Regions from separate parts of the Marinicellulosiphila megalodicopiae genome, predicted to be linked through region 1. Evidence: predicted binding sites of a transcription regulator. Region 1 holds the regulator's gene; the other holds the start of a gene.
The links. The regulator sigma-54, encoded in region 1, starts transcription at its own class of promoters, with help from an activator protein. The targets are predictions, from matches to a motif close to TGGCACNNNNNTTGCTNT.
Positions count from the first base shown of each region.

Region 2: TYM08_RS09825 (flagellar basal body rod protein FlgF) is a predicted target of sigma-54. The motif match lies at 6,513-6,530, and genes of this name have one in related genera.

Region 1 is NZ_AP023087.1:2,973,039-2,988,786, reverse strand. Features, by position in the region: gene TYM08_RS12905 (hypothetical protein) at 1-217, opposite strand, end outside; gene TYM08_RS12900 (hypothetical protein) at 221-886, opposite strand; gene ubiD (4-hydroxy-3-polyprenylbenzoate decarboxylase) at 879-2,354, opposite strand; gene TYM08_RS12890 (gamma-butyrobetaine hydroxylase-like domain-containing protein) at 2,363-2,737, opposite strand; gene hslU (ATP-dependent protease ATPase subunit HslU) at 2,734-4,053, opposite strand; gene hslV (ATP-dependent protease subunit HslV) at 4,056-4,583, opposite strand; gene ppnN (nucleotide 5'-monophosphate nucleosidase PpnN) at 4,724-6,103, opposite strand; gene yjgA (ribosome biogenesis factor YjgA) at 6,202-6,759, opposite strand; gene mgtE (magnesium transporter) at 6,778-8,142, opposite strand; gene TYM08_RS12860 (HPr family phosphocarrier protein) at 8,243-8,512, opposite strand; gene rapZ (RNase adapter RapZ) at 8,515-9,366, opposite strand; gene ptsN (PTS IIA-like nitrogen regulatory protein PtsN) at 9,372-9,821, opposite strand; gene TYM08_RS12845 (RNA polymerase factor sigma-54) at 9,845-11,347, opposite strand; gene lptB (LPS export ABC transporter ATP-binding protein) at 11,369-12,100, opposite strand; gene TYM08_RS12835 (LptA/OstA family protein) at 12,097-12,618, opposite strand; gene lptC (LPS export ABC transporter periplasmic protein LptC) at 12,615-13,223, opposite strand; gene TYM08_RS12825 (KpsF/GutQ family sugar-phosphate isomerase) at 13,220-14,191, opposite strand; gene TYM08_RS12820 (MlaC/ttg2D family ABC transporter substrate-binding protein) at 14,286-14,942, shown strand; gene TYM08_RS12815 (BolA family protein) at 15,061-15,282, shown strand; gene murA (UDP-N-acetylglucosamine 1-carboxyvinyltransferase) at 15,292-15,748, shown strand, end outside.
Region 2 is NZ_AP023087.1:2,313,097-2,328,844, reverse strand. Features, by position in the region: gene hrpA (ATP-dependent RNA helicase HrpA) at 1-2,180, shown strand, start outside; gene TYM08_RS09845 (hypothetical protein) at 2,483-2,884, shown strand; gene TYM08_RS09840 (flagellar basal body P-ring protein FlgI) at 3,132-4,220, opposite strand; gene flgH (flagellar basal body L-ring protein FlgH) at 4,244-4,912, opposite strand; gene flgG (flagellar basal-body rod protein FlgG) at 4,921-5,706, opposite strand; gene TYM08_RS09825 (flagellar basal body rod protein FlgF) at 5,721-6,476, opposite strand; gene TYM08_RS09820 (flagellar hook-basal body complex protein) at 6,661-11,502, opposite strand; gene TYM08_RS09815 (flagellar hook assembly protein FlgD) at 11,517-12,251, opposite strand; gene flgC (flagellar basal body rod protein FlgC) at 12,262-12,702, opposite strand; gene flgB (flagellar basal body rod protein FlgB) at 12,705-13,103, opposite strand; gene TYM08_RS09800 (response regulator) at 13,352-14,476, shown strand; gene TYM08_RS09795 (CobW family GTP-binding protein) at 14,566-15,630, shown strand.

The sequences.
Region 1 (15,748 bases):
CACAATAAAATGTATAAATTATTGACGATAGAATAATACCTAAAAATGGAACAAAAACAGAGCATAAAAACATGAGTATTGGGGTGATTAATGTTACTAAGTAAAACTGTAACAGATTACCTTTAATCAGTTTGAACGTCTCAAGAAACCAAGTAAAGCTAGCTGAAGGCGATGTGCTTATGGGTGTTTGTCTTAACTTTAAGTCAGGTAACATCATGATTTACCTTGGCATAAACTGAAAAACATCGGCTAGCATCATTTTAGAATCTAACCCTTTTGCTATTAATAAATCTTTAAGGGGGTATACAAAATCTGGCGACGCACAGGCTATGACAGCTGTATCTGAAATGTCATCAGTTAAATGTTGTAAGCATAAATTGGTCAGTTGTTGGTGTTTTAGACTGTCATCTTCAATTTTACTCATTACCACATTGACTTTTTGATGCCAGGATTGAATTAAATCCAGTTCAAAAAATTCATTACTTGCCCAAATAAAAGTCACATTGATATTTTGATTGTTCAGAATAATATCCTGGCAAATGGCTCGCATTTGACTGAATCCTGACCCTGAAGCAACTAACATTAAGTTTTTAATTGGTTGTTCAAAATTATGTATGTGGCATTCACCTTGTGGTGTTTTGCTTTCTATATATCCATTAGTCAAGCAGTGCGATTCAATCAAAATAGCTGTTTTACTTTCAATTAATAAAATTAATCGTTGTTCACATGGAGAGCTTGCAATGGTGAAATACAAATTTTCTTGGCCTGCAATAATTAATTCTAAATATTGACCTGCATGAAAAGCTACAGAATGATCGTAATCAAATTCGAATTGTCTTATGTGTTCATTCACATTGTGAGTGTGTTTTAAAACCAGTTTAATCATTGTGTTTTCCGAAAATATTTAACTCATCCCAAATGGAATCAACTTTTTGTTTAATGTCATCACTCATTTCAATGGGGATTCCCCATTCTCGAGTGGTTTCGCCTTCCCATTTATTGGTGGCGTCCCATCCGACTTTTGAGCCTAAACCAGACACTGGCGAGGCAAAATCTAAATAATCTATGGGTGTGTTTTCAATCATGACTGTGTCACGAATCGGGTCCATACGTGTGGTCATGGCCCAAATTACATCTTCCCAATTTCTTGCATCGATGTCGTCATCGCATACTACAACAAATTTAGTATACATAAATTGGCGTAAAAATGACCAAACTCCCATCATGATGCGTTTAGCATGACCTGGATATTGTTTTTTAATCGTCACTACTGCAAAGCGATATGAACAACCTTCAGGTGGTAAATAAAAGTCGACGATTTCAGGGTACTGTTTTTGTAATAAAGGAATAAACACTTCATTCAGCGCCACACCAAGAATAGCAGGTTCATCAGGTGGACGTCCTGTATAGGTGCTGTGGTAAATAGGTTTTTTACGATGTGTGATCTTCTCCACAGTAAATACGGGGAAGTTGTCCACTTCATTGTAATAACCGGTGTGATCTCCAAACGGACCTTCAGGTGCCATTTCGTCAGGATAAATAAACCCTTCTAAAACAAACTCAGCACTGGCAGGTACTTGTAATTCATTGGTCACACATTTGGCTAATTCTGTGCGTTTACCGCGTAATAAACCCGCAAAGGCGTATTCAGACAGACTGTCAGGTATAGGTGTCACAGCCCCTAATATGGTGGCGGGATCTGCACCAAGTGCGACCGTTACAGGAAAAGGTTTACCCGGAAATTCTTTTTGGAATTGTTTGAAATCAATCGCGCCGCCTCGATGAGATAACCAGCGCATGATTAATTTATTTTTACCGACTAATTGCTGGCGATAAATACCTAGATTTTGTCTATCTTGAAATGGGCCTTTAGTAATCACTAGCGGCCATGTAACAAGAGGGGCGGCATCATCGGGCCAACAAGTTTGAATCGGTAATTTGGTTAAGTCCACTTCATCTAAAATGACTTCCTGACAAGCCGGTTTTTTCACCATTTTAGGTGCCAAATTGATGACTTGCTTAAAGATCGGCATTTTATCCCAAGCGTCTTTTAACCCTTTTGGTGGGGTTGGCTCTTTTAAAAATGCCAGCGTTTCACCTATACCACGAAGCTGAGAAATATCATCAGCACCCATGCCCATAGCCACACGTTTGGTTGTGCCAAAAAGGTTGGCAAGCACAGGAATGTCACTGCCTTTTGGATTTTCAAATAAAAGTGCAGGGCCTTTTGCTCGTAACGTTCGATCGGCTATTTCAGTCATTTCTAAATAGGGATCCACTTCTTGAGTGATACGTACTAACTCGCCTTTTTGTTCTAGTTGCTCGATAAAATCGCGCAGATCTTTATAAACCATAATGAGGACTAAAGTGCTTTAAATGAGATGGTAGAAGGTATGCGAGTTTGATTGGTTTCTTCAAGTTTTTGAAGATAACTGTCCCACATTTGTGTTTGATTTTGAGCGCATTGATACAAATATTCCCAACTGAAAATACCTGAATCGTGACCGTCACTAAAACTGATCTTAATGCCGTAATTTCCAGAAGGCTCAACTTGTGAAATTAATACGTCTTTTTTACCGACTTGTAAGGTTTCTTGTCCTACACCATGACCGCGAACTTCTGCGGATGGTGAATGCACACGAAGAAATTCAAAAGACAAATAAGCAGGCGCTTGATCTTTATAGATCAAGGCCATTTGTTTTTGTTGTTTTTGAATTTTTACATCACTTGGGGTCATAGAATAAATCGACTTAAATCTTGGTTTTTAGCAAGCTCGCCCAGTTGATCATCAACGTATTTAGCATCGATGTTAATGATTTGACCTGACAATTCAGACGCTTCAAAGGAGATGGACTCAAGTAAACGCTCAAGTAATGTATGTAAGCGACGAGCGCCGATGTTTTCTGTGTTTTCATTCACATCAAAGGCTAATTTAGCAATACGTTCGATGCCTTCTTTAGAGAAGTTAATGTCTAAGCCTTCTGATTTTAATAACGCAATATACTGCTGAGTTAATGAGTAATCAGGCTCAGTTAAAATACGTTCAAAATCATTTGGCGATAATGCTTCTAATTCAACACGAATTGGCAAGCGACCTTGTAGCTCAGGAATCAAATCTGAAGGTTTCGCGTAATGGAATGCACCCGATGCAATAAACAAGATGTGATCGGTTTTGATCATGCCAAATTTAGTATTAACGGTACAACCTTCAATTAAGGGCAGTAAATCACGCTGAACCCCTTCACGAGAGACTTCGCCGCCACTGCCGCTTGATTTTGCAACCTTATCGATTTCATCAATAAATACAATGCCGTTTTGTTCAGCAGTTCTGATAGCCGTTTCTTTGATTTCTTCTTCATTTAATAGTTTTGACGCTTCTTCTTCTTGTAATAATTTTAAAGCTTCTTTAATTTTTACTTTACGTTTCTGTTTTTTCTTATTGCCCATTTGACTGAACATACCTTGAAGTTGATTCGTCATGTCTTCCATGCCAGGAGGTCCCATGATTTCAACACCCACTGATGGGGCGGCGAGGTCTAATTCAATTTCTTTATCGTCTAATTCACCTTCACGTAGTTTCTTTCTGAAAATTTGTCGTGTTGTTGAGTCTGTTTTTTCTTCGTTTTCTTCATCTCGTGCTGGAGGTAATAAAATATCTAAAATACGATCTTCGGCGGCATCGTGTGCAAGAGGAGTGACTTTGTTTTTTTCAATTTCACGTTGCATTTTAATGCTGGTTTCTACCAAGTCACGAATAATGGATTCAACATCACGACCCACATAACCCACTTCAGTAAATTTAGTGGCTTCTACTTTAACAAACGGTGCGTTGGATAATTTTGCTAATCGACGTGCGATTTCGGTTTTACCGACACCTGTTGGGCCTATCATTAAAATGTTTTTAGGGGTGACTTCTTCACGCATGGCTTCATCTAATTGCATGCGTCTCCAGCGGTTACGTAATGCAATGGCAACGGCTCGTTTTGCTTTATGTTGACCAATGATGTGTTTGTCTAATTCGTTTGATATTTCTCTAGGGGTCATATGGCTCATAATTATTTGCTCTCTAATACTTCGATAATTTGGTTGTGGTTAGTGAACACACAAATATCAGCGGCTAATGTTAGGCTTTTTTCAACGATTTCTTTTGCAGATAAATCCGTGTTATCTAACAATGCACGTGCCGCAGCAGTTGCATAATTGCCCCCTGAACCAATAGCGATTACGCCATGTTCGGGCTCTACCACATCACCATTACCAGAAATAATTAAAGATGCTTCTTCGTTTGCCACAATCAACATCGCTTCTAATTTACGTAATGCACGATCACTGCGCCATTCTTTTGCAAGCTCAACCGCAGAGCGTGTTAATTGACCGCCATGTTGTTGTAAGTAGCTTTCAAATTTTTCAAAAAGGGTAAACGCATCTGCGGTTGAGCCTGCAAATCCTGCAATAACTTGGTCATTAAACAAACGTCTTACTTTGCGAGCGTTGCCTTTCATGACTGTATTACCAAGTGAAACTTGGCCGTCACCGCCTATTACTATTTGGCCGTTTTTACGTGCTGATACTATCGTAGTCAATTTGATGTCCTGTTTTTATAAAAGATAATTTTAAAAATTAAATTTAGTATGAGGGCAAGTTAGGGGGTTTCAAGTAAAAAAGATGAATACATGGTTGATTAGGGGGGTAATCATAATCATTTGAATAAAAAAAAGCCTCTTTATGAGGCTGTGTCTGTTTTGACTATATAACAAGGGGTGTATTTGGTTCCTGGTAGTTTCATTCGGCCTTGTTTGACAAAAGCACCTAGTAATTTATCTAAAGGTTTCATAATTGATGGTTCACCTGATATTTCAAACGGTCCATGTTTTTCTATGGCATTCACGCCTTGAGCTTTCACATTTCCCGCAACTATCCCAGAAAATGCTCGACGTAAATTCGCTGCTAGTTTGTGAGTGGGCATATCTTTATATAAACGAAGGCTAGCCATATTTTCATGGGTGGGCTCAAATGGAACTTGAAAATCATGATCTATTTTAATCGCCCAATTATAATGAAATGCATCGGAATTTATTTTTCTATAATCTTCAACTGCTTGCATGCCCACTTTCATTTCTTTAGATACTTGTTCTGGGTTATCAATTATGATTTTGTAATGTTGCTGCGCTTCAAAACCTAATGTGGTATTGATGAATTCGTGCAATTGCTGGAAATATTTTTCGCTAGAAGCCGGACCCGTTAAAATTAGAGGGTAAGGTATGTCTTTATTGTCAGGATGTAATAATATACCAAGAATATATAGAAGCTCTTCAGCGGTGCCTGCACCGCCAGGAAAAATCAATATTCCATGCCCAAGGCGTACAAAAGCTTCTAGGCGCTTTTCGATATCTGGCATGATTACTAATTCATTAACAATTGGGTTGGGTGCTTCTGCTGCAATAATCCCCGGCTCAGTTAATCCAATATAACGTGCATTATAAATTCGTTGTTTTGCATGAGAAATAGTGGCCCCTTTCATTGGGCCTTTCATGACTCCAGGTCCACAACCTGTACAAATATTTAATCCGCGTAAACCAAGCTCATGACCAACGGCCTTAGTGTATTCATATTCTTCTCTGACAATGGAGTGACCGCCCCAGCAAACAACGATATTAGGCAATCGACCTGCTTTTAAAGCATTTGCATTTCGTAAAAGGTGAAAAACATAATTTGTAATATCATCACTTTGTTCTAAGGGGAGCGGATTCATTTGTAATTTAGCTTGAGTAAAAACCAAATCACGTAAACAGCTAAATAACATTTCTCGAGTAGATGCGATCATTTGACCATCAACAAAAGCCGAGGAGGGGGCGTTGGTTAATTGTAATTTTAATCCGCGATCTTCTTGTTTGATTTCAATATCAAAGTCTTCATATTGTGCCAGTAAAATTTTCGCATCGTCGCATTCAGAGCCGACATTTAAGATCGCCAATGAACAAGATCGAAAAATTTCATATAAACTGCCTTCTCCTGTTTTTTTAAGAAGTAACACCTCTCGTTGCGAAAGCATTTCCATCGAGCGTTTTGGTGTAATGGATGCACTTAACTTGTGGTCTGACATAAAAACTCCCTTATTTGCCTTATTTTTGTTATTTATATACACGTTTGCATTTAAGTTTAGCAAAAATATTACAAACCATCACAATTCCAGACAAATAGTTATTTAGAGCTGATAATTTGCTTCAAAGATTTGTACAAAGTTTTACGAGATTTGACTATAAATTGTGGTTTACGTTGCTGTAAATCTGCTTTTTGTTTTTCTTTATCATTCTTTTCTTGCTCTTTTAGTGTAGCGCGAATCAATTGACGTAATGATTGTATGTCTTGAGGTTGAAATTCAGTAATAAAATCAGTTAAGGAGTCTGGTTGAGTTAATAATAATTCTCGCCACCTTTCAACTTCAGAGGATACTTGTTGAAATACCGTACTGCTGGAATCTAATAAATCTAGTTGTTTTTCAATTTCGGCAATATCGGCAGATCGCATTAATCGACCAACAAATTGAGCATGGCGACGTTTTGCCTCATGACTTGGAATGCGTTTACTTTCTTCTAATGCGGTCAGAAGTCGATCAGAAAGTGGAAAATTTTTCCAATAACCTTCTTTAACTTCCATTAAACGGATACCCAAATCTTGAAGCAATTGTGCTTCTTTTTTAATTTGGGTTTTGCTGATGATTTCTTCTTCATCATCATCTAAATATTCAAAATCACTCATAAAATAGCCTAACTGTAATTAACTCAACAAGACAATACTTGCTAAGCCTAAAAAAATAAAAGTTCCAACTACATCAGTAATGGTCGTTAAAATTACGCCACCTGATAATGCAGGGTCTATGCCTTTCTTTTTAAGATAAATGGGTAGAAGGGTGCCTGTAATGACCGCAATAATCAAATTTATCCAAATGGCAACGCCAATAATAATGGATAATCCAATGGACGCTTTCCAAAAATATACGGCAATACCAATTACACTTGCCCATAATAAACCATTGTTAAATCCAACAATTAATTCGCGGCCAAGTAACCAGCGAATATTGTTTTTTGAAATGTGCCCCAATGCTAAACCACGAATGACAATCGTTAGTGTTTGAGTACCTGCTATGCCACCCATAGAAGGAGTGAGATTCATCAATACTGCTAGGGCAACAATTTCATCAAGGGTAGCTTCGAATAAAAACGCACAGGCAGAAGCAAATAGTGCAGTTAAAAGGTTGATACCTAACCAAAGAGCGCGTCTCTGCGAGCTTTTAAAAGCAGGTGAAAATGTATCTTCTTCTTCATCTAAGCCCGCAAAAGATAAAACAGTATGATCGGCTTGTTCGCGAATAACATCTAACACGTCATCCACTGTAATCCAGCCAACTAAAGTACCATCATTGGATACAACAGGCGCAGTAACATAGTCGTGACGTTCAAAAAGGTGGGCAACTTCATTTGAAGAGGTGTTAACTTTGATCCCTTCTATGTCCGAATTCATGACTTCACGTACAGTTAAATCTGGCTCATGAGTTAATAACTTACTTAAATGTAAAATACCAACCAGTTTTTCGTGTCGGCTAGTGACAAATACACAATCCATTTGTTCGGGTAAGTCTGAATGCCTACGTAAAAAACGTAAAACCACTTCTAGGGTGATATTTGCTCTTACACTGATGAAGTTTGTGTTCATCAAACCGCCTGCGCAATCTTCATCGTATGAAAGTAATACTTCCATATCTTTTCGATCTTTAGGGGTCATTACTCCAAGTACTTGATCCGAAATACGATCCGGTAACTGTTGAAGTATGTCGGCTAAATCATCGCGCTCTAAATCTTGCGTGGCGGTTTTGATCTTTTCGGGGGAAAGGTTTTTTAAAAATGATGCCTGTAATTCATCATTTAAATAAGGAATGATTTCATATTGAATCGATTCTGTTAAATTTTCCCATATGGCAATTCTTTGATTACTTGGGTTGGATTCAATTATATAAGCTAAATTTGAAGGATTAAGCTCTTGTTCGGTTAATTGTTTGAAAGCAGCAAAATTTTCTTCGAGAATCGATTGATTTAGAAGTAAAGAGTATTGTTCTAATTGCGATTGTTCAAAATGAGATGGCATAATTGAAGTGTAGTGGGCAAAAAACGCGTAAGTGTAGCGATTTGTAAGAGCAGAATAAAGAGAAAGAAAAAGAATCTATGAATATGGAAATAACGCTGGGTTATTCACCTTCATCAAAATAATTATTAAATATGGTTTTTATGGCATCTATTGCAGCTTGTTCGTCTTTTCCTTCAGCACTCACATCCAAAATAGTGCCTTTAGCTGCACCTAGCATCATTACAGTCATGATAGATTTTGCATTAGCGGTTTTGCCTGCTTTATCTAGAAGGATGTTTGAGCTAAATTGATTTGCTACTCCGACCAACTTGGCCGCTGCACGGGCGTGTAATCCAAGTTTGTTGATGACTTCTATTTTTGCTTCAATCAAAATTAATGTCCTAATTCCCTGTGGCGAACTTGAACATTTACATGTTTAGTTTGCATGCCCTTAGTTAATTTTTCTGCTAAATATACAGAACGGTGTTGGCCGCCTGTACATCCTATCGCAACTGTTAAATAAGATCGATTATTTTGTTCAAATTGAGGTATCCATTTTTCAATGAAGCTAAAAATATCAACATACATCTGACTTACTTCTGGCTGTTCCGATAAAAAGTCAATGATAGGCTGGTGTTGTCCTGTATAACTTCTAAGATCGGGATTCCAATAAGGATTAGGTAAACAGCGTACATCAAATACAAAATCAGCGTCGGTGGGAGCCCCGTGTTTAAACCCAAATGAGATAAATTGCAGAGAAAGGTGAGATTGTTCGTGTTTAATAACCCTGTCACGTATCACTGTTCTGAGTTGTTGTTCACTTAACTTTGATGTGTCGATTTTTAATTGAGAAAAATCTTCAAGCGGTTTGAGTATGTATTTTTCAATTTCAATGGCTTCAGATAAGGAGGTATTGTCATTTGTTAAGGGGTGGCGTCGACGATTTGTGCTGAATCGTTTAAATAATGTCTGAGGATCGGCATCTAAGAAAATTAAGTCAGTATCGATGTCTTGAGATAATTCATTATAAGTATGAGCGAATTTTTTTAATGACTTTGCGCTATTACGCGCATCGATACACAATGCAAGATTTTGAATGTCGTCATTTTCTTGTAAATTTTTAGGTAAATCCAACAGCATGGAAACTGGAAAATTATCGATACAGTGGAACTTAGCATCTTCTAATGCTTGTAATGCTGTACTTTTACCTGAACCTGAACGACCACTTAAAATGATTAATTTCATAATAATTAATTACTTAATAGTTCAAAAATTTTTGAAGAATCATTGCAGTCTCTTAAAGCGCTTAAAAAATCGGCTTGGCTGAATTTTTCTGCAATTGCTGCCAAGGTTTGAAGGTGTTCATTAGCGGCTTCAGTTGGAACAAGTAATACAAAAATCAAATCGACTTTTTGGCTATCAAGTGCATCAAAGTCAACAGGATCAGAAAGTTTAAAAAAACTTCCGATCACTTTGTCACAGTTATCTAAGCGGCAATGTGGCATGGCAACACCCATTCCAAATCCAGTGCTTCCAAGTTTTTCTCTTGCAATTAAATGATCAAAGATATGATTTTCATTTAATTGTGTGCAATTTTTAGCAATTTCATGACTAATACTTTGAATTGCGCGTTTTTTACTTGAGCCAAGATCCATGATGTAGGTTCTTTCGGCCGTTAATATATTTTTAAGTTGAATCATAATACAGTCACTAACTCAATCCGTTACATTAAACTTTTTCGTTCATTTGAAGGTGGAATATGCATCGCTTCACGATACTTTGCAATGGTTCTTCGTGCAACTTTAATTCCCTGCTGATCTAATAATGTTGCTAATTTGCTATCACTATAAGGTTTTTTTGTGTTTTCTTCGCTGATTATTTTTTTAATCATTGCTCGAATCGCCGTTGAACTGCACTCTCCGCCATTTGCAGTGGAAACATGGCTAGAGAAGAAATATTTCAATTCAAAAATACCTCTTGGGGTGTGCATGTATTTTTGAGTAGTAACCCTTGAAATGGTGGATTCATGCATGTCGACATCAAGTGCGATATCATGCAATACCAATGGTTTCATAGCTTCTTCGCCATAATCTAGAAATCCACGTTGATGTTCAACAATTTTTGTTGCTACTTTAAGTAACGTTTCATTTCTGCTATGTAAAGATTTAATAAACCACTTGGCATCACTTAAATTTGTTTTTAAATAATCATTATCACTTGAAGCATCATTACGTTTGATTAACTCAGCATACCCACTATTAATGTGTAATTTTGGCGCGATATCTGGATTTAATTCTACTAGCCATTTATTGTTTTCGATATCTTTACGAACAAATACATCTGGAACAACATATTGGGCTTGGTCTTCGGAAATACTGTCCCCTGGGCGAGGGTTAAGCGATTGTATGAGTACTAAAATAGATTGCAACTCAGTATCTTTAAATTTTGTTTTACGTAAGATGTTTTGATAATCACGAGAACCTAATTGAGGAAGGAAGTCTTTAACAATCAATTTCGCTTGTTCTAAATATTCTGTTTGAAGAGGCAGTTGCTTTAGTTGAATTGTTAGGCAGTCACTTAAATCTATGGCGCACACACCAGGTGGATCGAATTGTTGCACCCTATGAAGAACGGCTTCTAGTTCATCTAATTCAAGCATTTGTTCTTCATTCATACCTTCTTCATTTAATTCATTTGAAAGGCCTGAGAAAATTTCTTCAATTGTGGATTTTAAATATCCGTCATTTCCACAGGATTCAATTATCGATTCAGCAATGATTCGATCACGAGTATTCATCGGGGTTAAGTTTAATTGCCAAAATAAGTGATCTTGTAAATCCTCAGTTTCACTTCGAAAGCTATCAAAATTAATATCGTCACCAGAAGGTGCTGACATATTTGTGGGTAGATTTGGATAAATATCGTCCCATGAAGTATCAACCGCTAATTCGTCAGGGATATTTTCTTCCCATTGTGAATCTGTTTCTTCTATTTTATTGGGTTCGGATATTTCATTTTCAGCACTTTTTTGTGAATTTTGATCTTGTTCATTGTTATTTGCAGAAGGCTCTTCGTCATTTACTTCAAGCATTGGATTGGATTCAAGTACTTGTTGGATCTCTTGTTGCAAATCGAGCGTGGAAAGTTGTAATAAACGGATGGCTTGTTGAAGCTGGGGAGTCATCGTAAGATGCTGGCCCATTTTTAATTGAAGTGAAGTTTTCATATTTTATTATAATTACTCTGATTACAACGTAAACTGTTCGCCTAAATAAATATCTTTAACTAATTGGTTTTGCAAAACGCTGTTTGCATCGCCACTAGCAATAATGTGACCATTACCGACAATATACGCTTTTTCACAGATATCAAGCGTTTCTCGCACATTATGATCAGTAATTAACACACCGATGCCTTTGTTGCTTAATTGTTTGACGATATCTTTAATATCGTTTACAGAAATAGGATCGACACCTGCAAAGGGTTCATCAAGTAAAATAAATGCAGGATCCATCGCTAATGCACGAGCAATTTCAACCCGTCTTCTTTCTCCGCCGGACAATGCCATGCCAAGCGATTTACGTATATGTTGAATATTAAACTCATTCAATAATGATTCAAGCTTTTGTTTTTGTTCAGTTTTACTAAAATTCTTTCTTGTTTGAAGTATAGCTAAAATATTATCTTCAACTGATAATTTTCTAAAAACGCATGCTTCTTGAGGTAAGTACCCTAGCCCTTTTTGAGCTCGAATATGCATTGGTTGTTGACTGATGTCTATATTATTGATGAAAATTTGACCTTTATCCTGATTCACCAAACCTACTATCATATAAAAACATGTAGTTTTCCCCGCACCATTGGGACCTAGTAAACCGACAACTTGCCCTTGTTCAACTTCAATAGACACATCAATAACAACCGGGCGTTTGGAATAGGTCTTTGCTAAATTTTTAGCGATTAAAGTACGTGTACTCATTGCACTATCTCTTGTGAATCATAAACCGTTTCACAAAAACTATCGGGCTTGGACAGGTCACTTGAACATTCCCTAGTTGATCCATCAAGTGCATAGGTGATTTTATGACCTTTAGTGTAGTTGGTGCCAAAAGTGATTTTGGCATGGGTTTGAGCAATAATGAGCCCTGTGATGACTTCATAGGTAATGTGATCAGCAGTAACAACGATGCGTTGTTGTTTTTCATTGGTTAATTCAATCTGAGCAGGGCTGCCTTTTACATCCAAAAATTGAGTGGTGCTGGTTTCTAGATCGCGGTGATCTTCTAAAATATCTCCAATTATTTTAATTTCCGCATTGCTTGCTACTGCTTTTAAATGAATGGTTAAAAGCTCATTTTCTAATTCGCGGATGCTTGTTGATTTTGCAAGAATTTGGAATGTTTGCGCAAAAATTACCGGGCTGATTACTAAAAAAGACACAATTAAAAAAAATGATCTAAGTAGTGAACAGAAGTGTTTTTTATTTTTAAAAGTCATAATGAGTTGTCGCCTTCTAAAACATTAAATCTTACGTTATTATGAAGTTGGATATCGATTTTATTTGAAATCAAACTAACATCGAACCCTGTCGCTTCAGTTGTATTATCTTGTTGCCAAATAATAATGTCCGCATCACTAGATGCAGTATTATTGATGACATCATAATTTAACCAATCAGTATTAAAAGAAATTTCAGAACCAATTGTTCGATTACCTTCTACGTTTCCAATCACTTCAATAATATTTGGTTGGTTGATTTGTGCTTGATCTGAAGTAATGACCCAATTTAAAACAGAGGACTGGCTTTTTTGGTTATGTTGTTTTGAGAAAAAATAAAACTGAGGGTTTGAAAATTCTTGTTTGTTTGAATTATATTGAGTAAATACTTCAGCTTTGATGTCGATTTTTTTTACCCCTATTTCATCATATTGTGTCTGATATATGTTGATTGCACTCAATTTAATGTCACTTGCGCTATTTTTAGGAATTAAATCAGTATCATTGATATTTGATTGTTTAAAATTAAATACAATTAATGTGTAGCTGATACAAATAATGATGCCATAAATAAAAAGTTTTGAAAATTGAGACTTTGTTATCACGCAACCCCCGCTCTTATTAAATCGTGTAAATGTATAATTCCAGCAATGTTTTGATCTGAATCGACACAAATTAAGCTAGTTATACTTTTTTCTTCCATTTGAAATAAAGCTTGAGCGGCTAAAGTTTCCATGGATATTGTACTTGGCGCAGCGTGCATTACTTCATCAATTAACGATTCGTGAAATGATATATTTTGTGCAATTGAGCGTCTTAAATCGCCATCTGTATAAATACCAACAAGTTGATCCTGAGCATCAACTACACAGGTCATACCTTTGCCTTTTGCGCTCATTTCTAACAATGCGTCAGTAAAGCTATCCCCTAAGCATACTTTAGGGATTTGATCGCCGGTGGCCATAATTTGGCTGACTTTTAATAGTAGTTTTTTACCCAAAGAACCGCCAGGATGAGAAAACGCAAAATCATCGGCACTGAAACCACGTGCTTCCATTAATGCTATAGCTAATGCATCACCTAACACTAATGTCGCCGTTGTACTTGATGTCGGCGCAAGATTTAAAGGGCAGGCTTCTTGGGTCACTTGGTTATTTAAATGAAAGTCACTGGCTTGAGCTAGGGTCGAATCATTTTTACTAGTGATAGATATCAATTTAACTCCCATTCTTTTTAATAATGGGATAATAGATACCACTTCTTGAACTTCACCTGAATTAGAAAGTGCGATGACAATATCTTTGCTTGTAATCATCCCCATATCACCATGACTGGCTTCTCCTGGGTGGACAAATGAGCATGGAGTGCCAGTACTTGCAAAGGTTGCGGCCATTTTATTGCCAATATGTCCTGATTTACCCATACCAGTGACAATTACTCGCCCTTGGCAATTTAAAATTAATTGGCAGGCGTTCAGGAAATCTTCAGTTATACTTTGCGATAATGATGCTATGGCTTTAGCTTCTAAATCAATAGTTCGAAGCGCGCTTTTTGAGAAGTCGAAATTAGTCATAAAAATTCATAAGTGTCATATTAGTAGTTGAGCTTGATGATACCTTAATATAAGCTTTTGCTGAACCAGTTATCGATCTACAGGAATATAAAAAATGAAAAAAATAATTATCGCGTTATCTACATTGCTTGCTTTGGTTTCATTTAGTTGGGCAGAAACAGAGATTGTACCTGCTGAAAAAGCAGTAGAAGATGGTGTTAATATGGTGCTATCTACCATAGAAAGCAATATTGGTGCTTCAGGTGGAATCGAAAATCAACAAGAATTCATTGATATCATGATAGAGCAATTAAAACCGGTGATTGGATTTCAACAGATTGCAACTAAAGTAATGGGCAGTTTTTATAAGGATGCGACTAGAGAACAAAAAATACGCTTTATTACTGCATTTACTCATTCAATGGTTCAAACTTATGCAGCAGGCATGGTTAATTTTGTTGGTTATGACGTTAAAATTGTTTCAAGTCGTGATAATCAAAAAAATACTTATAAAAATACACGTATTTACTTAGATGTTATTTCACCTGATGGGCCTAAATATCCAATGGTTCAGTCTTTATATTATTCAAAGCGCAATGAGGCATGGTTGATTCAAAACATTGAATTTAACGGTATCAATTTGGGAATTATGTTCGCCAATCAATTTAATCAAGTGATGTCAGATAATGATAATGATTTAGATGCGGCCATCGATGCATGGGTAAAAACCACTCAAGATTCTTACGAGCAAACCAGCTTTAGAGACAAATAATAACGAATTAAAAATAAATAGAACTAATTTAAAAAACACATATCTTTTCAGGTATGTGTTTTTTTTGTTTCAAAAAAGCTAAAATTGGTCGTTTTTTATTAAATTACAGAGAATTGCTATGTCACCGCAACAAGTTAAAGAGTTATTATTAAGTCAATTTGAAGATCAACATGTTAGTGTGGAAGGTGAGGGCGCTAAGTTTCATGTCACTATCAAAAGCGATAAATTCAAAGGGTTAATGCCAGTTAAGCGTCAGCAATTAGTTTACGGTTGTTTAAATGATGTCATTGCCTCTGGTGAAGTTCACGCAGTCACAATGTCGCTTTCAACCGAATCATAAGGCAATAAAATGGATAAGTTATTAATTTCTGGTGGGGCTAAATTAAATGGCTCCATTCGTATTTCCGGTGCCAAAAATGCTGCATTGCCAATTTTAGCTGCAACATTATTGTCAAAAGAACCGATTGTTTTATCAAATTTACCGCATCTTCATGATGTGACCACCATGATTGAGTTGCTTGGCACTATGGGGGTTGAAGTAATTATCAATGAAGATATGAGTGCACAAATATGTGCAAAACCGTTACATAGCGTAACGGCTCCTTATGAGTTGGTGAAAACCATGCGCGCTTCGGTTGTTGTGTTGGGGCCGTTACTTGCTCATTACGGTGAGGCTAATGTGTCGTTACCTGGTGGTTGTGCAATTGGCTCTAGGCCTGTTGATTTACATATCCGTGGATTAGAAGCGCTGGGTGCAACCATTAAAGTTGAAGATGGCTTTATCAAAGCTAAAAGCAATGGTCGTT
Region 2 (15,748 bases), 660 kb from region 1:
GCAAATATTGTAAAAAGCATTTTCTGCATTATTTAAGAATGCGTGAGTGGCGAGACATTCATCATCAATTGGTGAGTAGTTTTAAATCATTAAATTGGAAAATGAACGAGAATAATTCGAATTACGATACGATTCATCAATCGTTATTAACCGGCTATTTGTCTCAATGCGCCATGTTTTATGAAAAAAACCAATTTATGGCCGCAAGAAACAGACAGTGTTTGATTCATCCGTCGACATTAACTAAAAAACGTAATCATAAATGGATTATGTCTGGTCAATTATTAGAAACGAATCAATTATATGCTCGCCTGGTTGCCAAAATTGATCCTAAATGGATTGAGCCATTAGCTCAGCATTTGATCAACACACAATATAGCGAACCGCATTGGTCTAAAAAGCAGTCTCAAGTGGTCGCTTCAGCCAAAATGACGTTATTTGGATTGATTATTGTGGCCAACAGAAAAGTACAATATAACCGAATTGATGCCAAAATCAGCCGTGAAATCTTTATAAGGCAGGGTTTGGTAGAGCAGCAGTTCGAGTCTAATTCAAAATTGATCAAACACAATATCAATCAAATTGAACAGGTTGAAGGCTTAGAAGCCAAAGCACGAAAACGCGATATTTTGGTGGACGATCAATGGTTATTTGATTTTTATGATCAACATATTCCAGAGGATATCAATAACGGCATCAGTTTTCATAAGTGGCTAAAAGATGCCGCTAATGAACAGTTGATCACATTAACCCCTGAAATTCTTACCGCTCAATCGGAACATGGCATTACGGATTTTGATTATCCAGATCATCTTCAATTTAACCAAATGACATTGCCCCTTGCTTACGCATTTAGCCCTGGCCAACAAAATGATGGCATTACTATTACAGTGCCAAGTGCTGTGTTAACTCAGCTAAACAGACAGGCTTTAGAGTGGATGGTACCGGGCTTGGTTAAAGAAAAATGCATCGCTTTGATAAAGTCACTGCCTAAAAATCTGCGTAAATTATTTGTGCCTGTACCCAATTTTGTCGATGATTTTCTTAAATCAAACCCCGACAAAAGCCAGTCATTAACCTCGCAAATGAGTGAAAAAATTCGATACAAAACCGCGGTTATGATTGATCCAGACCAATGGCAAGCCGAAAAATTAGAACAACATCATCGTTTCATTATCAATGTGGTCGATGAAAAGGGTAAAACATTAGAGAAGGGAAATGATCTAGACGAATTAATTGCTAAGTTTAAGCATCATGTCACTAATCAAAGTAAAGTCGCGGTCAGTAAACAAACAAAAACTGAAAATTTGCCCTTTGCGTTCCCTAACAAGCCCGTAATTCCAGAAATATCTGTAAAACATGCTGGTATTTCAATTAAGCGTTATCAGTCATTAGTGGTTGAAAAAGGCCAATTGCAGATTCAAAATTTTGGTGATCAATACCACGCAATCAACCAGCATCAGCAATCGGTTTTACAATTATTAAAACACGATACTATTTCGATGCATAAATCCATTTTAAACGCCCTTAAAAATTGGAAGCAAACGACCCTGTATTTTGCACCATTTGGCCAGGCTAAAGAGCTAAATGACGATTTAATTATGGCCAGTATTGCACGTGCTGCCAATATGGACAAAGACGACATTCCTTATAATGCGTCGTCTTATCAAGACGTGTTATTGAAAGTGCGAAACCATTTAGATGAACAAGCACAAGCGTTGGCGAAACAGTTAAACGATATTTTGAAGTTGCATCACTCAATTAATAAAACCTTAAAAGGCAAAATGAGCTTTGCATTGGCGTTTGTGTTTTCAGATGTTAAAACGCAAATCAGCCATTTAGTGTATCCGAACTTTATACAGCAAACGCCAATAGATCATTTTGAACAACTATCGCGTTACTTAAAGGCCTGTGAAATGCGCTTAGCGCGCCACAGTGGCATTACATCAAAAGAACAATATTGGGTTGAACAACTTAATAATTATTGGAAACAGTTTCAAACATTGCAAGAACAGTTAGTTGAACAACAGCGCGTGTTGCCGCAACTTGAGACCTTTAGATGGATGCTAGAAGAGTATCGCATTTCATTATTTGCCCAAACCATTAAAACGCAATATCCAATTTCTCAAAAAAGAATGGATAGATGTTGGGAAGAAATCCTACAACAAAATTCCCTATAAATATCAAATATTTATAGGGATGGATCCTGTGAGTTCACCCGAAAGTGGTTAAATAAAAAATGCTACATAAATTTACTCAGGGTGTAATTGTTTTGTATTGAATTTAATTAAAAAATCAAGAAAACAGAAAGTTACAATCGTATTTTTATCGAAAAAGAATATAAAATCAATGAAGATAGCATCAACTTTTTATTAATTGTATATAAACTAACTGGCAAGAATGTGATCTGTTGTCCATACTAAATGTAACAGAGACACAGTTTGGTTAAGTTTTATTCGATTTACTTGAAATTGTAATTAAATTGTTCATATTAACTAGTAATGTTTTAAGTTGGTTTTTTATGATGGCACAGTGCAAACCGTTAGAGATGGATTCAATTATTCCATCTAAGCGCCGTTTAAGCGCAAATAAATGGCAAAGAACCTGGAATATTCAATTTGCTGATAACATTCCAAGTGCCCAAAATCTTCAAGTTTTTTGCAAAACGTATTTTCAATCTTCTGCTTTTGATTTAACTGTAAAAATTAAAAGTCTTAAAATTGCGACCATTATTTTTGATTTTGAATTGATTGAACAAGATGTTGAGTTGGAGTTAGTATTTAACTTTTTATTAGAATTAGATAATAAGTTTTTACCTTTAGTTCGAATTGAAGATAGATTGTTTAAACATTGGGACTTTAATGAATTAGCTAAAAAAATGTAGTTTTCCTACTTCATTTCTAACTTTTCTATTGTTATTAACTTATCTTTGTTTTTTATATTTTCTCTTATATCTATTTTTCTTTATAAACCTCCTCTAAGTGCCCGGTAATAAAAATTCAGCCAGTGAAAGATTTTATTCCCTCCGGGTTTAAAATAAAAAAGGATCCGCCCCCTAATCTTTTAATTCGCAAGTAACTTTAAATTATTCGAATTTGGATCTGACCCTTGGTTTCATTTTTGTGATTTATTTAAATTACAACGATATCCGCTTCTAATGCGCCAGCTTGCTTTAATGCCTCTAAAATTGCCATTAAATCACCTGGGGCAGCTCCAATTTCATTTACTGCTGTGACGATGTCATCTAGTGTAACTGCAGGACCCATGATAAACATTTTGTTGTTTTCTTGATCAATATTGATTTCAGTATCTGGAATTACAGCGGTTTGGCCGTCACTTAGTCCATCTGGCTGGCTGACATCTAAAGTATTTTTAATTGAAACGGTTAAGGAACCATGGGTAACAGCTACAGGATGCACTCTTACATTTTGTCCAATGACTATTGTTCCAGTTCTGGAATTTATGACTATTTTTGCTGCCTCGTTACCAGGTACCACTTCTAAATTTTCAACAATTGAAAGAAATGAAACCCGTTGGTTGGCATCTCTTGGGGCTGTTACGCGAATTGAACTTGCATCCATAGCGTATGCTGCACCTTGACCGAATAAATCATTGATGGTTTTTGCCATATGCGTGGCGGTGGTAAAATCAGGGCGCGTTAAATTAAACGTTAAATGATCACCTTCGTTAAAACTATTGCTAACGGTACGTTCAACACTTGCTCCATTAGGGATTCGTCCAACTACTTGAACATTAACTTTAATACTCGACCCATCTGCACCGTCTGCTCCAAAACCACCTACAACTAAACTGCCTTGAGCTAATCCGTATATTTTTCCATCTATGCCTTTAAGTGGTGTCATCAACAATGTACCCCCCCTTAAAGATTTAGCATTGCCAATACTTGAAGCTGTAATATCGATTTTTTGACCGGGTTTTGCAAACGCGGGCAGAGTAGCATGCACTGCCACTGCGGCGACATTTTTTAGTTTTGGATCCGTTCCAGCTGGAACGGTGATACCAAATTGCTTCATCATGTTGTTAAATGTTTGGTTGGTAAAGGGCGCTTTATCTCCTGTACCATCTAAACCCACTACCAATCCATATCCAATTAATTGATTCTCACGTACTCCTTGAACACTGCTCATATCTTTAATGCGAAGTGCGAAGGTTTGAGTGCAAATGAATAATAAAATAAATATTAAACTTAACTGTTTCATGATGATTCCTAATTAAATATTAATTAAAACGGCCAATATTGACTGTTTAAGAATTTTGAAAACCAACCCTGTCGATTTGAGTTTGCTAAATCTCCAGTCCCTGAATATGTGATTCGAGCATCTGCCAGTTTTTGAGACGAAACGGAATTTTCAACATCAATGTCTTCAGGGCGTAACATGCCACTTAATCGAATGTATTCATCGCCATTATTGAGCGTAATCCATTTTTCACCCCTTACAATTAAGACGCCATTGGGAAGCACTTCAGCAATGGTGACAGTGATAACACCACTCATTTGATTCGACTGACCAGCGCCACCAGATCCTGAAAAATTTCGATCATTACTGATATTGGCTGATAATTCAGGAATTAACGTTCCGCCAATTGTAGGGGCAGTGAATGCAGTTGAGCTGGATTTTTTGCTATTTGCATTGGATGATTTTTTTGAAGTGGTTTTCTCATCCAACATTACTGTGATGATATCGCCAACACGCCTTGCATTTTTATCTGAAAACAACTGCACAGAGGAAGATGATGAATAGATAGACCCTTGCATAGCTGGCGGCGGTGTTAATGATTGAGACGGCACTGGTGCAAAATTAGGGTCATCAGGTACAACTTTTTGGCTTGGCATGGTTTGGCAACTTGAAACAACTACACCAATAAATGCGAATGATTTTAAAGTATTCATAACCACTCCTATAGATTCTGCGTAATGAACTGCAACATACTGTCTGCAGTCGAAACGACTTTAGAATTCATTTCATAAGCTCGTTGGGTTGAAATCATATCTACCATTTCTTCTACGATTTTAATGTTTGAATTCTCCAAAGCCCCTTGAATAATTGATCCAAATCCGTCCAAACTTGGTGTACCTGCTTGAGCTTCACCACTTGCAACGGTTGCTAAAAATAGATTATTACCCAAAGACTGTAATCCTGCTGGATTCACAAAATCAACGGTTTCTATTACTCCTGCTTCAACAGGATCAATTTCACCTGCACTCACCATTGTAACGATGCCGTCTTTACCAATAGTGATGGTCTTAGTTTGTTCGGGCACATCAATTTGAGGCTCTAGGGCATAACCATTTGCGTTAACAATCGTACCTTCATTATTAATATGAAATGTGCCGTCTCTTGTATATGCAATGTTGCCGTCGGGCATGGCTATTTGAAAGAAACCACGACCGTTTACCGCCAAATCAAGAGGTTGTTCGGTTACTTGCAAATCTCCTTGTGTGAAGATTTTTTGTGTGCCAACCGTTCTAACACCCGTACCTAATTGCAAACCAGATGGCAAAATGGTGTTTTGTGATGATTGTGCACCGGGTTGTCTTTGAATTTGATAAATCAAATCTTCAAATACCGCACGGTCTTTTTTATAACCTGTGGTACTGGCATTTGCCATGTTGTTAGAAATGGTTGCAAGCGCTATGTCTTGCGCTTCTAGTCCTGTTTTTCCTACCCAAAGAGCCTTATGCATGACGTTCTCCTAGTTTATTGAAGTTGTAAGATCTGTTCACCAGATTGAGAGACTTCTTCGGCCGCTTTCATCATTTTTACTTGAATTTCGTATTGACGAGATAATGATAAAATTTCAGTGAGCTCTTTAACGGCGTTTACGTTCGAACCCTCCACAAAGCCAGAACGAACTTGCAAAGCAGGGTCGGCAACAAAGGGTTGACCTTCACTTGGCGAGCCATCTCTAAAGCGAAATAATCCATCAGTGCCTTTGGCTAGATCTTGATAAACTGGATTGGACAGTTTTAACTGGTCAATGACAACCAATCCATTTGGTCCGCTTCCTGGAGGTCTTATGGAAATTGAACCATCATTTGCAATTTCAACTTTTTCAAAAGGAGGTAACACAATCGGACCACCTTCACCAAATACCTGCAAGCCTTCACCGTTAATCAGTGCTCCAGTAACATCGACTCTAAAATCACCTCGGCGAGTTAAGACTTCTTCGCCATCTGGTGTGAGCACTGAAAAAAATCCATCACCACCAATTGCGACATCTAAATCATTTCCAGTACTTACCATGGGTCCATCATTAAAATCTGTAGCAGGGCGTTCAGATAATGCATAAGCACGAGTAGGAAAGTGTTCACCGAAAACGGGCATTGAACGAGCTTGAGCCCAATCCGATTTAAACGCGGTGGTTTGTGCATTGGCTAAATTATTCGAATGTGCCGTTTGGGACATCATATTGTTTTTAGCACCAGTCATTGCGATATATATTGCGCGATCCATAATTGCCTCAGCATAATTAATTCATCTGATTGATTAAGTGCAATGGCAATGCCAATGTTAACTTTTACTTATTAATTCCTTTTATATCAAATGCTTACAGTCTTTTATTAATGTAATGCATGAATGCTTAAAAAAAGAAAGCGGAACAAACAATCCCTTGTTTTTCCGCTTTTAGTTTTGATTATTAACGTAAGTTAATAATGGTTTGAGTCACAGCATTGGCTGTTTCGATGGTTTTCGCACTGGCTTGATAATTACGTTGGGCAATAATCAAATGAACCAGTTGTTCAGATAAATCTACTGTCGAGTCTTCTAACGCACTTGATCGTAATTTACCCAGCACACCGGTGCCTGGTTCCCCAATGGTTGCATCTCCTGAATCAAAAGATTCTTGCCATTCGGTGTGACCCATTTGAGTCAAACCTTCTACATTTTGAAAAGAAGCAGTAGCTACTTGACCTAATACTTGCGCTTCACCGTTGGTATAACGTGCGTAAATAATCCCATCATCACCTACTTCCAAATCTTTTAAACGACCGGATGAATACCCATCTTGTTGGAAGTTGGCTCGACTAAAAGGTCCACCATATTGAGTAGAGCCTGTTAAATCAATTTCAAAGTTAGAACTGCTGCTTACCGTTGAAATCGGCAAAGATCCGCCTTCGGCAACATTTTGTGAGGTGAACGCTCCGTTAGAGTCGCCGCTTTCGTCCACTGGGTCCCAGTTTGAAATTAGCCAAGGTCCAGTGCTTTCTGTGTCTAAAGTACCATCGGCATTGTAATACATGCGATGACTGGCCATTGTCGGGGCTAAATTGTCAGGATAAGCTAGTGAAGGATCCGGATCGCCAACATTTAAACCATCTACCTGTGCATAAACAGTCCAGTAATTTAAATCTAATGGGCGTTGCGGGTCATCCGGTTCTTTGACAAAGTACATTTGTAATCGATGTTGAGTACCTAACGAATCATACATTGTGATGGATGCTGTATCATTGTAGGTTTCTGGGTCATCAGGATTAAAGCTATTAATGACATAATCTTCAAAGCTGTTAGAGGTTAAACCGTTGAATAAACCTACTACGCGCGGGTCTGGTTCAATCATTGTGTAGCCTTCATTTAACACAATATCGACAAACCCTCCCACTAATGCAGTCGTTTCTTCGTTGTTTGCGCCACCTAATACCGCAGGAGCGGTGCCATCGACACCACGCAATGTTAATGTATCGGTGGCAACCGTTGAATCAATTTGAATTTTAATGTCAGTACCAATGGTGCTGTGTAACATTAAATTGCCTGACTCTTCATCATAATCGGCAGTGATGCCAGATAGGGTAGTTTGTTGATACTGATTGATTTCTTCAACCATATCTTCAAAATTATTTGCGGTAATTCTTTGATCATTGATCAAAATATCCATTTGACCAGAATTAATATAATCCTGTGAATAGATAGTTAATTCTGTTTCAGCTGTGGCTTTCACACCCGCTAATTCAGATAATAAACTGGCGATTTGGGAGGCTTGTAAATCTTCAGGGATCGTCACTGAGCGTCTAACGTCATTTTCTTCATCGTATAAAACAAACGATTGTTCAGGATAGCCGTTTGTAATTTCAGGCTCTCCAGTAACTAAGTTATTTTCATCATAAGCATCAATTTGTAACATCGCGTAAATTTCTTGTTCGCTGATGTCTTCTCCAATGGCCTGGACATTAGTAACCGAAATTTGAGAGGCTTCTCCTGGAATGGTTGCTACAAAGTTAAGGGTTTTGGTTCCATCTGTATTGGTATGGACTTCAGCTCTAACGCCAACGTATTGATCTTCTTCAGCAGCATTTAATTCCCGGTTGATAGCCGATGCTAATTGTTCAATTGAGCGAATATTTTCATCAAGTGTCACCTCTACAGAACCAGAACGATTATCTTCATCTGGTAAAGGCACAGATAGGTTAACTCGAAAGCTGTTTCGTCGATCTACAGGATCAATTGCAGGTGGAGTGGATTGAGATGAATGTCCAAATGCAGCAAGGGATGATCCATTACTGTCTACATCTAAGGAGTTTGGAAACCCACCTAATTGCGTTAAACTAAAAATGATTCTTCCATTTACATTGCTTGCTTCTACTTTACCTGTAAGTTGTGGATTGGCTGTAATTTGTCCATTTAAAGCAAGTACAATATTGTCAGTTGTTGTATAAGTACCACCTGGTATGCGAATAGTCCCCACACCTGGCTCATCCCCGCCAACTGTTAATGTTAACTCATTATTCGCAGAAATATCTTCACTACCCAATTCTAGAATGGGTTGAGGGCTCGATCCTGCAGTCATACCCAGTACGTCTTGAACTGGATTTGGAAATGTTGGAGACATATCACTGCCAGCTTCATAAACTGAAATTGACTGAGCTCCTGAACGTATATTGGTTAAATACATACGATTAGAAGAATCAACTCCTACGCTAATGACACCATTTAATTGAGCCGAGCCTGCTATTGCTACAGCTACGGCGTTAGACAAATCTGCTTGGCTTGAAAATCCACCACCAGGTACATTTACAGTAATCGTATCTGAATTCGACCCTGAAACGATATTCATATTAAAATAACTGCCAGTGTTACCTGTAAATGGAGATAATGTTAACGCAGCACCAGTAAGAGTTGATGGCTCACCTGGAGTAAAGTCATTAAAAATGAATTCTGATGGTAAATTTCCTTGAACGGTTACAGGTGTTCCTTCAATAGTTGTTAAATCTATGCTGCCTCCATTGGCAAACAGTTCAAGTCCTGCAATGGCTGTATTTACTGTCGGATTTGGTACTGTCCCTAAATCTAAACCTAATAAGGATGCCATGCCGCCAACGTTATCACTTAAAGATAAAATATTCGTACCGTCAGTAGCATATGGACCAAAGGTTTCTACTTGTAAAAAACCAATTCTATTTGGATCTTCAGAAACCTTTATCTTGCCCGCAAGATTTTGATTGCCATCAATTGCTGATTGAAAGGCAGCAACCATATCATTCATATTGTTTATTACAGAGCCAGCTGGAAATGGCTCTATATTTTCAATAATTTGAGACCCATTATTGAAATTTGGACCTTGCAAAGTAATATCAATTGTAGAAGTTATAGAAGGAGGTAAATTACTAAATACACTTTCTGTAATTGTGGAGCCAGGTTGAAAATGTAGATCAGTTGCCACAGATCCAATTAAATCTGTAACTGATGTTATTCTTGTGCCACTTGAGCTAATTAATTGAAACACACCTGCATTATCAGGATCTTCTTGAATGGTTAGTCGACCAGAAAGCGTAACATCATCATTAAGTTGATCTTGGAATTCAGCTAATAATTCAGCTGTATTTGTAATAGGTATTTCGCTAGGGAATGGGCGAATTAGCGCGGTATAAGGTGTTCCTCCATTGATATTAGGATCTTGAATTTGAATTTGAATTGTATCTGAGGATGCGGGTGGGTTTTGGAAAAAACGGTTACTGACACTACCACTGGTTAAGCCTAAATCTTGCGCCAATGTTGACCCTAGGGTATTTACAATACTTGAAATTGCATAATCTTCATCAACAGGGGTAATCGTGTCATTTATATTCGGCACGATTTCTATTGCGCTTGCATTAAATGGATTAATTTGAGCGACAAACTCATTACCATTCAAACCAGCAAGTATTAATTCTGCATTTAATTGTGTATTCAAATCAGTAATTAAAGCCGTTTGAGAGGCATAATTTTGTGAAACTGGAGCTAATGTTAATGTTAATGGCGTTACTGCAGCGACACCTGTTGCGTCAAGGTAATTAACTTCTATTGTTTCACCAATCAAAGGTAAATCATCTAATAAAATTCTATTATCATTTGTTGAGTTATCATTACCTGGTAACGTGGCATGAGTTGAGTCACCAAAGCCTAATTGATTTGCTAATGTTGAGGTGGAAGTGGATGGAATAGAGATAGCAGGGATTGGAAATGTTGTACCATCTGTTGAATATAATTCAATTTGACCTAAATTATTTGGGTCCTCACGAACAAGAACATGACCTGAAAGTACTTCGTTATTGTTTATTGCAATTTGTAAACCAGCAATTGCAGAAGGTAAATCGGAAACATTTCCTGTATATGGAGATATTTCAGCTTCAATTAAAGTGGCACCGCCAGTATTGATAGAAATATTGATTGAATCACTTAATGTTGCTGTAATTGCGACGGTACTGGGTGTACCTAACACATAACCATTGACAATTGCACCACCTGTAGTTGTATTAAAATTTGGAGTGTTTGGGGTTTGATACGCCCCGATAGTTGGTGTTACACCTGAAAATCCAAGCCCTGTATTACCTGCTGTTAATCTGTCCGCTATATTAATATTCGTATTTAAATAACTCGGTGTACCTTCAGTTGTTGGGACATTTAATGTCGATAAAACCGAACTTGTCGCTTCAGCTTGACCAACTTGAGCAACACCAACTGCCAAACCGTTAGTGCGTGTAATGGATCCAAGCTGTTGCAAAACTTGAGCACCTGCAGAAACGTTAACTTGCGCTTCTACACCTTGCGTGCCTTTAGGAGGTTGATTGCCGGTTTCTACTTTTAAATCTTGTAAAATTCCCGTAACAATGCCGTTTTCATCAGTACCAAATCCTTGCAATTTACCGCCTTGATTGTTTGTAATAAACCCATCTTTATCCACGCCAAACATACCCGAACGAGAGTAAGTTTGCGTGCCATTTTCATAACCTAAAACAAAAAATCCCGCACCATCGATCGCCAAGTCAAACACACTGTTTGTTTGGCTGATATTACCTTGAGTAAATTTTTGTGCAACGGAGTCAACATTTACACCACTGCCTATGGCGTTGCCGCCTGTGCCTAAAATGGTAGTGGTATACGCATCGCCAAATTCAGCACGGCTGGTTTTAAACCCCACCGTACTTGCGTTTGCAACGTTGTTACCTGTGATTTGTAAATCTTTATTTGCAGCAGCAATGCCACTTAAACCTGAACTAAATCCCATACATTACTCCGCGATCAATTAATTTGTTTTACATTAAGCAATGAAGTGGTTTCATTACCTGATAAATTAAGTACTAACTCTGAGCCGCCGGTGATGGAAACTGAGTCCACTCGAGCGCTCATTGAGATAGCCATTTCTTGCTGCTGTCCTTCGCTGGTGCCCACCAATTTGAACTGGTAATTTCCTTCCGCATGGGGAATAGGGCGACCTTCTTCATCTGTCTCTAACTTACTTAAATCGATATCAATCATGTCATCGTTAAACTCAAGTTGCGCACCATTCCAAATAAAACGAGATTCACCATTTGACTGATATCCCAAGGAAATATCCTCAACTTTATCGCCTTTCTCGTTGATAATTTGTAAGTGCAAATTATCCATGCCAGCTGGTATTTCGACACTGCCATAAATGTATTCACCCCAGTTTAAATCCGTATCGGTTTTCCCTTCGATGGTGACATGTTTACCCACCAAACTAGAGGCCTGAATGGCTTGGTTGGATTTAAAGTTTGCAGACATATCATCCAAACTTGTCCCCATGCTTTCGATGCCTTCAACGGTCGAAAACTGAGCTAACTGCGCAATAAAATCGCCATTTTCTTTAGGCTCTAAAGGGTTCTGATTATTCAATTGAGCAATCATTAGTTCTAAAAACTGGTCACGTCCCATTTCATTAGATTTGGTTTTATTTGGATCAACTAACGCATATTGATCAAGAACGGAGCTTTGTACACTTGTTACATCAGCCATAAATTACTCCTTATTTACCCATCGTTAATGTTTTTTGAAGCATGGTTTTTGCGGTATTAAATACTTCAACGTTTACTGTAAAACTGCGCTGAGATGAAATCATATCCGCCATTTCTTCCACGACGTTCACATTAGGATAAAACACATAACCTTCAGTATCTGCCATTGGGTGAGTCGGGTCGTATCGAATATCCAAAGGATCGTCTTTTTCAATAATGCCACCGACTTTTACGCCATTACCGACATTATCTTCACTGTACATTTCACTAAAATTTGAATCATGAAATTGCTTTTGTAGGAGTTGAAAAACCGGTTTTCTTGCTCGGTAGGTTTCATCAATACTTGAAGATACCGTTTGAGCATTAGCGATATTAGATGCAGTCGTATTCAAGCGAATACTTTGGGCATTCATGCCAGTACCAGCGATATTTATAACATTACTTAAAGACATCATTATTCCCCTCGAATCGCATTAACTAGCCCTTTAAAACGGCCATTTAAAAATTCAAAACTGGCGTTATAGCCCATTGCATTTTTAGTGAATTCGCTATTTTCTAAATTATCATCAACAGTATTGCCATCTAAGGATGGTTGTGTAGGAGTACGATAAAGCAGATCAAAATCTGCAAAACCAACTCCTGGTAAATGTCCGTTATGGGTTTGATTCACAGCTAACGATGAGTGTTTTCGAACTTCACCTTTTAACACTGCTTGAAAATCCATATCTCTGGATTTAAACCCAGGGGTATCTGAGTTAGCTAAATTGTTGGCTAAAATTTCAGATCGTTCTGCACGAGTTAATAATGCCGTTTGGTGTATACCTAATGAATTTTGAAAACCTAATGCTGACATAACCATCTTCTGTATCAATGTTGTTGTTTAGCAAAAAGCATAAGCTGTGCCAAATATATAATTTATTTAAAATCAATAGGTTACAGTGAATTGAGTGAATTACGGCAATGTAATAGTTGGCAAATGAAACAGATTAGGCAGGGGATTGCCGTTACAATTTTTCACAATCAAGGGACGTTAAAATCAGTTTTCCTTAAACAATCGATCTACACTCAATATATCTATAAAAATAAATAAGCAGGTTTCTAGTGAGAAATACAATTTTAGTAGTTGATGATAGTGAAATGAATAGAATGGTTCTAACTGCTATTTTAGAGTCAAATTATGATTTGATTGAAGCAGATTCTGGCCAAGCTTGTTTAGATCAAGTTGAAGCGCATCAACCCGATTTAATATTGCTTGATGTTAATATGCCTGGAATGGATGGACATGAAACCTGTGTTAAATTAAAAAGCCACGAATCTACTAATTCAATTCCTGTGATTTTTGTTTCTGGATTAGATACAGCTGAAGAACGTTTGGCAGGGTTTGAGGCCGGCGGCGACGAATATTTAATTAAACCTGTAGTAGAGGAAGATTTACTTAAAAAAATTCACGAAAATTTAGGTAAAACCGGTTTAATGAAGCGTATAAAACAAGAAGCCACCGATGCTATGAATGTTGCAATGGAAGCAATGACATCCAGTAGTGAATTAGGTCAGGTCATAAATTTTGTGACTTCAACATTAGAAGCGGATTCACTAAGTAAAATGGCCGAAAAAATTTGCAAAATATCCGAAGAATTTGGCTTATCTTCATGTGCATTCATTCCAAATACACCGAATGTTTTTTATGGTTGCGATGAACAATCTATTGAAGCAAGGTTATTGATAAAAACAACAGCAATTAATGACCGAATAACCCATTTCGGCATCAGAACGATAGTAAAAAGTGATAATTTATCCTTATTAATCAAAAATATGCCAATTGATGACGAAAGCCGTTATGGCCGTATTAATGATCATTTAGCTGTTTTAATTAGCATTGCAGATGGCAGAATTCAAACGATTAAAGCAAATACAGCTTTAAATAAAAATCGAAATATTGTTTTAAGTCGTGTAATTGAAATGACTGAACAACAAATTGAATCCATAAAATCAAAGTTTGTGAAACATGATAGTCATATTCGTACAACCATGCTGGATTTAATCGTTAATTTAGAAAGTGAACTATTTAGATTAGGTTTAGAAGAAGATCAAGAGAAAGCATTAATGGAGCTTGCATATGGCGCGTCTTCAAAAATTGAAGAAACTCGTGGCAATAGCCAAGAATTTGAATCAAGTTTAAGTACTATTTTAGAAATGTTATATGAGTTATTTAATCAAGATGAGTAATCAATTTTATTATTTAAACGAATAAAAGATATTCTGTAGTCATCTTCCATTTAATCATTGATAATTGGGTTTTATCATTCTAACTCAATATGACTGTTTTAAAACTAACCAAAACCTCACCAATAAACAAAGTGCCAACTAACATTGTAACTGGATTTTTAGGATCCGGTAAATCCACCTTAATTCGATCATTAATCACTCATAAAAATAACGATGAACACTGGGTGGTATTAATTAATGAATTTGGCGATGTCGGGTTAGATGATCAAATCATTGAATCAAACTTAACGGATGGTTCATCCAAAAAAGGGCAGATTCAAATTAGCCAAATAGCGGGTGGCTGTTTGTGTTGTGCTAATGGAGTGCCGTTTCAAGTAGCCTTGGTTCAATTACTTAAACAACAAAACAAATCACCTGATCGACTTATAATTGAACCTACCGGGTTAGGTCATCCCAAACAAATCATTAATCAATTAGCGATATTGCCCTATATCAACCTGCAAACTGTATTTACAGTTGTGGATCCACGTAAAGTCAAAGATGCTAGATATGCAGAACATGAACTGTTTACCACCCAAATATCCGTAGCCAATGTGGTGGTGTGTAATAAACAAGATGTATTTGAATATGCAGATGTTGCTTTATTTAAAAACTGGATGATTCAAAAAAATATTGTCTCAGAATTGATTGTTCAAACTCAGCGAGGGCGCATTGATCAGGAGTTATTATCCAAATTTAAGCCTCAATTAAACATAACCCAGCCCAAACTCAATCTACTTTTGAATACTACAGGTTTAAAATCGCAAGACGATTCAATAGACTTTATGGATTTTCAGCCTAATCAGACTAAAAAAGCCATTCAAACGTTTGAGCAAAATATAGAAGGATTCTTTGCCGTTGGATTGATATTTGATCAAAGTTTTATGTTTGACGAGAATATACTTTTTAATGAATTATTAGGTTTGGAGGTTATTAGAATAAAAGCAGTAGTAAAGATTCAAAATAAAACACTCATCATAAATGGTGTGGATTCTGTAATATCTCAAAATTACTCTGAAGATGAAATAACGGAATCCAGGTTCCAATTGATAAGCAATCAACCCATCTGCGTAATCAATCTTGAGGCATTAATTCTTAGTGCTGCGAATTCATAATGAAGGTGTTTTTAATCCAAGGGTCGGATCCAAAAAATTAAAAATGACAGTAAACCAGGTGATAATTTAAAAATGGATCTGGCCCCAATCTATGCAAACCAGTCTTATATTTAAATAA